4 regions of the Nocardia sp. NPDC003482 genome follow, and region 1 is predicted to be linked to each of the others. Evidence: riboswitches for the same ligand, from Rfam matches in the RefSeq annotation. Region 1 holds a riboswitch; each other region holds the start of a gene.
The links. Region 1 has a riboswitch for S-adenosylmethionine ahead of metX (homoserine O-acetyltransferase MetX). Riboswitches for the same ligand answer to the same signal wherever they lie in the genome.

Region 1 (2,192 bases):
CGGTGAGCAGGACGTAGGTGGCGGGGTCGAACCGCTGTACGAGCTTCTCCGCCTGGTACTCCAGGTAGCTCTGCACCGCGTAGCGGCCGCCGTGCCACGGGTCCTCGTCGGCCTGACCGTGATTCTCGAAGCGGTGGTCGAGTTCGAACTCGGTGCGGTAGGTCAGGTGCGCGATGCGGCGGGCGATGCCCATGCCGGTGGTCGGGCGACGGCCGGTGCCGTGGTAGTCGCCGCCCTGCCAATCGGGGTCGGCCTTGATGGCGGCGATCTGCGTGGTCTGGGTGCCGATCTGATCGGCGGTGGCGCGCGGCCCGACGGCCAGCACCAGCGCGGCGCCGACGCGGTTGGGATGGCCGATCATCCACTCCAGTACCCGCATACCGCCCATCGAGCCGCCGACCACGGCGGCCAGCCGCGACACGCCCAGCAGATCGAACAGCGCCACCTCGGCGGTCACCTGATCGCGAATGGAGATCTCGGGAAACCGTGAGCCCCAAGGCTTTCCGTCGGGGGCGAGGGACGCGGGCCCGGTGCTGCCCTTGCAGCCGCCGAGCACATTGGTGGCGATGACACACCACTCGTCGGTGTCCAGCGGCAGACCCGGGCCGACGACGCCGTCCCACCAGCCGGGCAGCGGATGCAGTGCGTCGGGCGCGCCGACCACGTGCGAATCACCGGTCAGGGCGTGCTCGACCAGCACGATGTTGTCCAGGTCGGGCGAGAGCTCGCCCCAGCGCTGCACCGCCAGCTCGACGTCGGGGATCGTCGCGCCGCTCTCCAGGCGCACGTCCCCGATGGCGATCGTCTCCAGACGACCGTCGGCCGGGGGAAGCAGCGCGGCCGCCGAGGTGCTCGATTCGATACTCACGGTCACCGGGCCGCCGCCGTCCGAAGGGCACACACGATGTCGATGGTAACGGTCGGGTTACTCATAGCCTGCTCCTATGGGTCGCCGGACTGGGCTTGCTGGTGTTATCGGACGAGAGCCGACAACAGCAACAGCGCATTCGCGGGGACCTCCTCGATCGTCGCGCTTGCTCCCGACCCTCGGGAGCCCGGTCATCACCCGGAGCACCCCACCGCAACTGGAGGGTTGCCGGCCAGCGAGCCGGGGCTTGGCGCTGGCGCTCATGACCTTTCGAAAATGGTAGCGGATCGGCCGAACCGGACGCGAGACGGTCTCGGCGGCCTAGCCGCGCGCCTGCGCCATCGGTACCGCGCAATGCTGGATGAACTCGGCATAGGCCGCCTTGACGGCGCGAATGTTGGCCTCCGCGGACACGTTCGGGGCGCAGTCCATCGACGGCGTCTCGCATTCCATTCCGGCCCGCATGATCGCGTTCCACGTGCCCGCGATGACGCGCACGGTCAGCGAATCGGGGTCCGCGCCGATGCGCTCTGCGATAGCGGAATGGATCTCGATGGTCTTGGTGTCGGCGATGTCCATACTGCGGGCGCGCACGGTGGCGCTGCTGCGGGTGATCCGCTGCATCTGCTGGAACCACTCGAACGGCGGTTCCGCGCCCGCGAGGCTGTTGGTGACCACGGTCAGGAAGGTGTCGTGCAGGGCGACGAGCTCGTTGCCCGTGACGGGCTGCTTGCGCAGCTCGGCCCCGAGGACCCTGCCCATCTCCTCGATGGGCGCGAGGACGATGTCCTCCTTCAGCTCGAAGTACCGGTTGACCGTGCGCGGCGAGACGTCGGCGGCATCGGCGATCTGCTCGACGGTGGTCGCGTCGAACCCCTGGGCATCGCACAGGCGCAGCGCCACCTCGATGATCCGCCGCCGGGTCTGCTGCTTCTTGCGCTCCCGGAGGCCGAGCTGGGTAGGTGACTCGAGCATGACCCCATCCTATCGCCAACGGCTCTTATTGTGACGAGATACGTCAAATGTCGCACTACGACATTTTTCTCTTGACGCCACTTGGCGGACGGTGACAGGATTGCTGTCACGTTCCAACGACGCGACGGAACTGCTTCTTCCACTCAGGAGTCCCCCTCATGACAGAAACCGGGACCGCAGAACTCGCTCCCACTCAGACCTCGACCGGGTCCAAGAGCCCGACCCGGTGGTGGGCCCTCGGCGTGCTCGCCTTGGCCCAGCTCATGGTGGTTCTCGACGCCACCATCGTCACGATCTCGCTGCCGTTCGCCCAGCGCGATCTGAACATCAGCGACGGCGACAAGCAGTG
Region 2 (2,192 bases), on a different contig from region 1:
GCGTCTCGAAGAACACCGCCCGCGTGGGCTTCGACAGCGCCTCCTCCCACTGCGCGATGTCCTCGCCGTCCACGAACACCGTCTCCACGCCCCAGCGCGGCAGGATCTCGTTGCAGACCACGAAGCACGAGCCGAACAGGCTGCGCGCGGCGACGAGGCGATCGCCGTTGCCCAGCAGCGCGCCGAGCGCGACGAAGACCGCGGCCATCCCGCTGGCGGTCGCGAAACACGCCTCGGCGCCCTCGATCTGCCGCATCCGCTCCTCGAACATGGCGACAGTGGGGTTGCCGTAGCGCGAGTAGACGAAGTGCTCGATATCGCCGGTGAACGCGGCCTCGGCCGCCTCGGCGCTCTCGTAGACGAAGCCGGAGGACAGGTACAGCGCCTCGGCGGTCTCCTCGAATCCGGAGCGGCGCAGCCCGCCGCGCACGCTGATCGTCGCCGGGCCGACGCCCTCGGGCAGGGGACGGTCGAACGCCCCGCCGCTGATCACGACTGCCTCCAGGGCAGGCCGCGGGCGCGCCAGCCCGCGCCGCCGCGATGGCCGTTCGCGTCGAGCGGTCCCTCGAAGCCCTCGAGCACGTTGTAGGCAGGGGTGAAGCCCGCGGCGGTGGCCGCCTCGGCCGCGCCGATGGATCGCTGGCCCGAGCGGCACAGGAAGATCACCGGGGCGTCGTCGGGGCGATCGCCGAGCACCTGCTTCAGCTGATCGACGAAACGCGGATTGCGCGAACCGGTTCCGTCGACCCATTCGATCAGGGCCGTCGGCCGGTCGATTCCGCTGGTGTCGGGTACGCCGACGAACCGCCATTCGGCGTCGGTGCGTACATCGACGAGAACCGCGTTCGCGTTGTCGCGCAACAGGTCCCACGCCTGCTGCGGATCGATGTCACCCGCGTAGCTCATGATCGTGCCTCACCGGGACAGCGGCGACTCTGCTCGTTCATCCGAATCGAACCTCCTCGAGAATCCACGCTTGCCGCGCCGGGATTCGACGCGTGCCAGGTCGTCACCCGGAGCACCCCACCGCGGAGGAGGGTTGCCGGCCAGCGAGCCGGGGCTTGGCGCTGGCGCTCATGACCTCCGAAGCAGAGTGCCTGGTCAGCGGGTCGCATGTCAAACGTTGCAGACGAGCCAATGATCGCCCGCGCGGACCAGGTTCCAGGTCACGGTCCGCTCCCGGCCGTCGACGCGGCTGGTCACCGTGGCCCGCGCGCGGTCGCCGTCGATGACGGTGTCGCGCACGCCCGCGATCTCCACGTGCTTGCCCACCGCGTCCGGTCCGAGCGGCGACTTGGCGGCGTCGAATTCGGCGCAGGCCGTGGTGGCCCGGCGTTTCGCGTCCGAATCCGCTTGCGCGGTCGCGAAATTGCGCGCCGCGATCGCGACCCGGTCGGAATCTGTGACATTGTTCTCAGCCGGGCGCAGCACGGCCAGCAGCACGATGCCGACGATCACCAGCACCGCGAGCACGGCCGCGGCGATGAACGGGACCGGCGAGCGAGTGGTCTCGCGCTGGTCGATCGGAGTCGGCTCGACGGCATCGGTCATGCGCCCATCATCGCCGGTCGCCCCCAGTGTCCGGAATCACACTCGAATTACCCGACGCGGACCGGGAATATCGGCCATAGCTGCCACCGATAGAATCGCTGGAACCCCGAGGCAGCAACGCCGGGGACGCAGGGGCAGGATCCCGGACCGCACGTCAACTTAGCCTAAGCTAAGAAAGACGGCTAAGACATGACGACAGAGTTCTCGACCAGAGGGTGCGCGTAGATATGACCGAACACAGTGCAGCGAACCGCCCACTGCGCATCGCGATCGTGGGCGCCGGACCGGCCGGAATCTACGCCGCCGACGCGTTGATGAAGTCCGACGCCGAGGTGAGCATCGACCTGTTCGAACGGATGCCCGCGCCGTTCGGGCTGATCCGCTACGGCGTGGCGCCGGACCACCCGCGAATCAAGGGGATCATCACCGCCCTGCACAAGGTGCTCGACAAGGAGCAGGTGCGGCTGCTGGGCAACATCGACTACGGCAGCGACATCACCCTCGAGGAGTTGCGCCGGTTCTACGACGCGGTGATCTTCTCCACCGGCGCCAACGCCGACCGCGATCTGCGCGTCCCGGGCATCGAGCTGGACGGCTCCTACGGCGCCGCGGACTTCGTGTCCTGGTACGACGGGCATCCC
Region 3 (2,192 bases), on a different contig from region 1:
GGCGCCGCCGCTGCGTCGAAACCGGCGCCAGCGCAACGTTTTCCAGCACCGTCAGATGCGGGAACAGATTGAAGTTCTGGAACACGAAGCCGATGCGCGCCCGCTGCCGCAGGATCTCGCGCTCGCTCAGCTCGTGCAGTTTCGCGCCCTTGCGGCGGTAGCCGACCATCTCCCCGGCCACCCGCACCGTGCCCGCGTCGACCTTCTCGAGGTGATTGACCACCCGCAGCAGCGTCGACTTCCCCGAACCCGACGGGCCCAGGATCGCCGTCACCTCGCCGGGCCGCACCGCGAGATCGATCCCGCGCAGCACCTCCTCGGACCCGAAACGTTTACGCACGCCGCGTAATTCGACCGTGTACTCGCTCACCGGCGTTCCCCCGTGATCTCGGTGATCTTGGCGCGCACCCGCTGCCACGGCGTGCGCGGCAGCTCGCGTTGGCTGCCCTTGGCGAAGTGGCGCTCGATGTAGTACTGCGCGACGCTCAGCACGCTGGTGAGCACGATGTACCAGACCGTCGCCACCATCAGCAGCGGCACCACCCGGCCGTTGCGGCCGTAGACGACCTGCACCTGGTAGAACAGCTCCGCGATGGCCATCACCGACACGATCGAGGTGCCCTTGAACAGGCTGATCACCTCGTTGGCCGCGTTGGGCAGGATGCCGCGCATGGCCTGCGGGGCGACGATGGTGAAGAACTGCCGCCGCCACGGCAGGCCCAGCGATTTGGCCGCCTCCAGCTGGCCCGGATCCACGGAAATGATTCCGGCGCGGATGATTTCGGCCGAGTAGGCCGCCTGGTGCAACGCCAGCCCGATCACGGCGGCGGTGAATCCGCTGAGGACGCCGTTGACGTCGAAGCTGAAGAACGCCGGGCCGAACGGGATCCCGATCGACATCCGCTTGTACAGATAGGCGATGTTGAACCAGAACAACAGCTGCACGATCAGCGGGATGGAACGGAACGCCCACACGTACACCCACGCGATGACCTGCAGCACAGGGATTTTCGACAGCCGCGCCACGGCCAGCCAGATGCCGAGCAGGAAGCCGAACAGCGTGCCCCAGAAGGTGAGCTCCACGGTCAGCCGCAGCGCCGCGAGCACCGACGGCGCGGTGAAGTAGCGGGCGAACGTGGACCAGTCCCAACCGGGATTGGTGATCAGCCCGTGCGCGAACTGGGCGACCAGCACCAGCGCGACCGCGCCCACCAGCCAGCGCCAGGGGTGTCGCGTGCGCACGACCGGCAGGGCGTCCTCGGTGGTGTCGGGGACGGAGTCGACAGCGGCCACTGTGGTCATGGGAATCGCGATCCTCCATCGGTCCTGGCGGTAGCACCCGCACCCGGCTCCCGGGGGGTTGCTGCGGTCTCGTCGAGCCAGGTCTCTCAACCGCTCTGGATGGGTGGATTCGAAATTAACGGACGAACGCGGTGGGTGTCTGCCGTCCCGATCAGCGTGAGTCGAACTGTTGGCAGCGCTCGCTGTGTACAACAATGTTCGTAATAGCTAGGGTGTGGAAAACTGTGTGGTTCCACATCGTCCAGGGGAGTTCATGAGGGATCTGACCGATCGGAAATGCCTCGTCACGGGGGCGGCCAGCGGCATCGGCCGGGCCACGGCCGTGGCCGCCGCGCGGGCGGGCGCGCGCGTGCTGCTCACCGACATCGCCGCCGACGGCCTCGCCGAGACGGTCGAGCTGATCCGCGCCTCCGGCGGCGAGGTCCTCGACGCCCACCCGATGGACATCACCGACCACGCGGCCGTCTCGGCCTGGGCGGACCGGGTGCACGCCGAGCACGGCAGCCTCGACGTGGTCATGAACATCGCGGGCATCTCCGCCTGGGGCACGGTGGAGAACCTCGAACACCGGCACTGGCGGTCCATGGTCGAGGTGAATCTGATGGGGCCCATCCACATCATCGAGGCGTTCGTGCCGCCGATGGTGCGCGCCGGGCGGGGCGGGCATCTGGTGAACGTGTCCTCGGCGGCGGGCCTGCTCGCACTGCCCTGGCACGCGGCCTACAGCGCGGCCAAATTCGGGCTGCGCGGGATCTCGGAGGTGCTGCGCTTCGATCTGGAACGGCACGACATCGGGGTGAGCCTGGTCGTGCCGGGCGCGGTGCGCACCCCGCTGGTCGAGACCGTGCAGATCGTGGGCGTCGCGCCGGACGATCCGCGAATCGCCAAGT
Region 4 (2,192 bases), on a different contig from region 1:
CCGGTGCCCAGGCCGATGCTCGCGCGCAGCGCCCCGTCCACCCCGAGGCGGGCCAGCAGCGGATGTGCGCAGAAGCGCCCGTCGCGCACGCCGATCGCGTGTTCGGCCGACAGGTATGCCGCGACCCGGCCCGGTTCGAAGCCGTCGACGGTGAACGCGACGATGCCCACGCTGTCGGGGCTGTCCGGCCAGATGCGCAGGAACCGAACGCCCGCAACGGCTTTCAGGCCCGCGCGCAGGCGCTCGGTGAGTTCGCGTTCGTGCTCGAGCACCGCTCGCTCGTCGAGCGCGGCGAGCGCGTCGCAGGCGGCGGCGAGGGCGGCGACGCCGAGCACGTTCGGCGAACCCGCCTCGTGCCGTTGCGGTGCGGGCGCCCAGGCGACCTCGTCGACGCCCACCTCGGTGACCGCGCCGCCCCCGGCCAGATACGGCGGGGCGGCGTCGAGCCAGTCGCGGCGGCCCACCAGCACGCCCGCGCCGAACGGCGCGTACAGCTTGTGGCCCGAGAACGCCAGGTAGTCGATGCCGGTGGCGCACAGGTCGATTCGCCGATGCGGGGCCAGCTGCGCGGCGTCGACGAGCAGCCGCGCGCCGCACTGATGCGCGACGGCGGCCAGCCGATCCAGCGGCAGCACCTCGCCGGTGACGTTCGACGCGCCCGTGACCGCCAGCAGCGCCGCGGGTTTGGCGCACAGCTCGGCCACGACGCGGCGGATGGTCTCCTCCACGGTGTCGGCGGCGGGCACCACGCGGCGGCCGCGGCGGGTCCAGGGCAGGAGGTTGGCGTGGTGCTCGATGTCGAGCACCACGGTGTCGCCGGGCACGCACGCGGCCAGCAGGTTCAGCGCGTCGGTGGTGTTGCGGGTGAACACCACGACCTGATCGTCGGCGCTGTTCAGGAAGCGCGACACCGAACCGCGGGCGGCCTCGTAGCAGTCGGTGGAGATCCGGGAGGCGTACCCCGCGCCGCGGTGCACGCTGGCGTAGTAGGGCAGCAGTTCGGCGATCCGGTCGGTGACCCGTTCGAGGGCGGGGGCGCTGGCGGCGTAGTCGAAATTGGCGTATGCGCGAGTTCCGCCCTGCACCAACGGAACTCGCAGATCACATCCGGAGACGCGGGCGAGGGCGGTGCGGGTCTGTTCGAGTACGGCGGTCATCGAAGAAAATCCCTTCGGCTCAGGGACTCCGGGGGGATCGGTGATCGGAGTCCGCGCTTGCCGCGCCCGGTCGGGCTACGGCCCGGTCGTCACCCGGAGCACCCCACCGCGGAGGAGGGTTGCCGGCCAGCAAGCCGGGGCTTCGCGCTGGCACTCATGACCTTGGTGGAAAAGGCTGGCAGATCGAGGGCCGGGCTGTCAAGAATGGACCGATGAGTGTGTCGGTGCTGCTCGGATTCGTCGGGCTGTGTGTGCTGCTGTCGGTGACGCCGGGACCGGATACGTTCCTGGTGCTGCGGTACGCGCTGGCGGGACGACGACCGGCGATCGCGTCCGGCATCGGTTCCGCGCTGGGCGGCATCGGCTGGGCGATCGTGGTCGCGGCGGGCGTGGCGGCGCTGCTCGAGCAGTCGGCGACGACCTATCGGGTGGTGAAGGTGATCGGCGGAATCTACCTGGTGTACTTGGGGATTCGCACGCTGCTCGCGCGGCGGCGGGCGAACACCGCGACCGCGGCCGAGGCGCCGCGGTCGGTGACGGCGCGGTCGGCGTTCGCCGCGGGCTTGCTGTCGACGATCGAATCCGCCGTCGCCGCAATCGAAATGGTGTTGCTGGCGCTGGCCGCCGCCCGGCTCGCGGGCCTGCTGCGCCGGGAGCGGGTGCGCGATCGGCTCGAACGGCTCAGCGCCGGGGTGCTGGCCGCCCTGGGCATCGGGACGGTGGCCTCGGCGGCCTGAGTCACTCCAGCTCGGCGGGCCGGTGGTAGGCGCCCTGGTAGTACACCAGCGGCGCGCCGACCGGATTGTCGTCGGTGTTGTCGTACACCCGGGTCACCAACCCGACGACGAGCGTGTGATCGCCGATCGGGATGGTTTGCTGCACGGTGGCCCGCACCCAGATCGGGGTGTCGTGCAGCACCGGCTCGCCGGTCTCGAGGGTCGACCACAGCGAGGTGTCGGCGAAGCGTTCCTCCGCCGCGCGCGAGAACCGCCGCGCCAGCGCGTGCTGATGTTCGCCGAGGAAGTGCACGACCAC

Region 2: it holds a riboswitch for S-adenosylmethionine, as region 1 does, so the genes downstream of both, ACWDSJ_RS13415 (rhodanese-like domain-containing protein) here and metX (homoserine O-acetyltransferase MetX) in region 1, are expected to answer to the same signal.
Region 3: it holds a riboswitch for S-adenosylmethionine, as region 1 does, so the genes downstream of both, ACWDSJ_RS05035 (amino acid ABC transporter permease) here and metX (homoserine O-acetyltransferase MetX) in region 1, are expected to answer to the same signal.
Region 4: it holds a riboswitch for S-adenosylmethionine, as region 1 does, so the genes downstream of both, ACWDSJ_RS27460 (aminotransferase class V-fold PLP-dependent enzyme) here and metX (homoserine O-acetyltransferase MetX) in region 1, are expected to answer to the same signal.

Annotation. Positions count from the first base shown of each region.
Region 1 covers NZ_JBSFPI010000014.1:48,033-50,224, forward strand. Annotated here, with positions in the region: gene metX (homoserine O-acetyltransferase MetX) at 1-868, opposite strand, end outside; SAM riboswitch class IV at 1,026-1,136, opposite strand; gene ACWDSJ_RS22345 (TetR family transcriptional regulator) at 1,190-1,843, opposite strand; gene ACWDSJ_RS22350 (MFS transporter) at 2,002-2,192, shown strand, end outside.
Region 2 covers NZ_JBSFPI010000007.1:226,091-228,282, reverse strand. Annotated here, with positions in the region: gene ACWDSJ_RS13420 (O-succinylhomoserine sulfhydrylase) at 1-493, opposite strand, end outside; gene ACWDSJ_RS13415 (rhodanese-like domain-containing protein) at 490-906, opposite strand; SAM riboswitch class IV at 968-1,082, opposite strand; gene ACWDSJ_RS13410 (Rv0361 family membrane protein) at 1,117-1,551, opposite strand; gene ACWDSJ_RS13405 (FAD-dependent oxidoreductase) at 1,779-2,192, shown strand, end outside.
Region 3 covers NZ_JBSFPI010000002.1:398,351-400,542, reverse strand. Annotated here, with positions in the region: gene ACWDSJ_RS05040 (amino acid ABC transporter ATP-binding protein) at 1-370, opposite strand, end outside; gene ACWDSJ_RS05035 (amino acid ABC transporter permease) at 367-1,302, opposite strand; SAM riboswitch class I at 1,315-1,408, opposite strand; gene ACWDSJ_RS05030 (SDR family oxidoreductase) at 1,556-2,192, shown strand, end outside.
Region 4 covers NZ_JBSFPI010000019.1:126,344-128,535, reverse strand. Annotated here, with positions in the region: gene ACWDSJ_RS27460 (aminotransferase class V-fold PLP-dependent enzyme) at 1-1,157, opposite strand, end outside; SAM riboswitch class IV at 1,206-1,319, opposite strand; gene ACWDSJ_RS27455 (LysE family translocator) at 1,370-1,894, shown strand; gene ACWDSJ_RS27450 (flavin reductase family protein) at 1,896-2,192, opposite strand, start outside.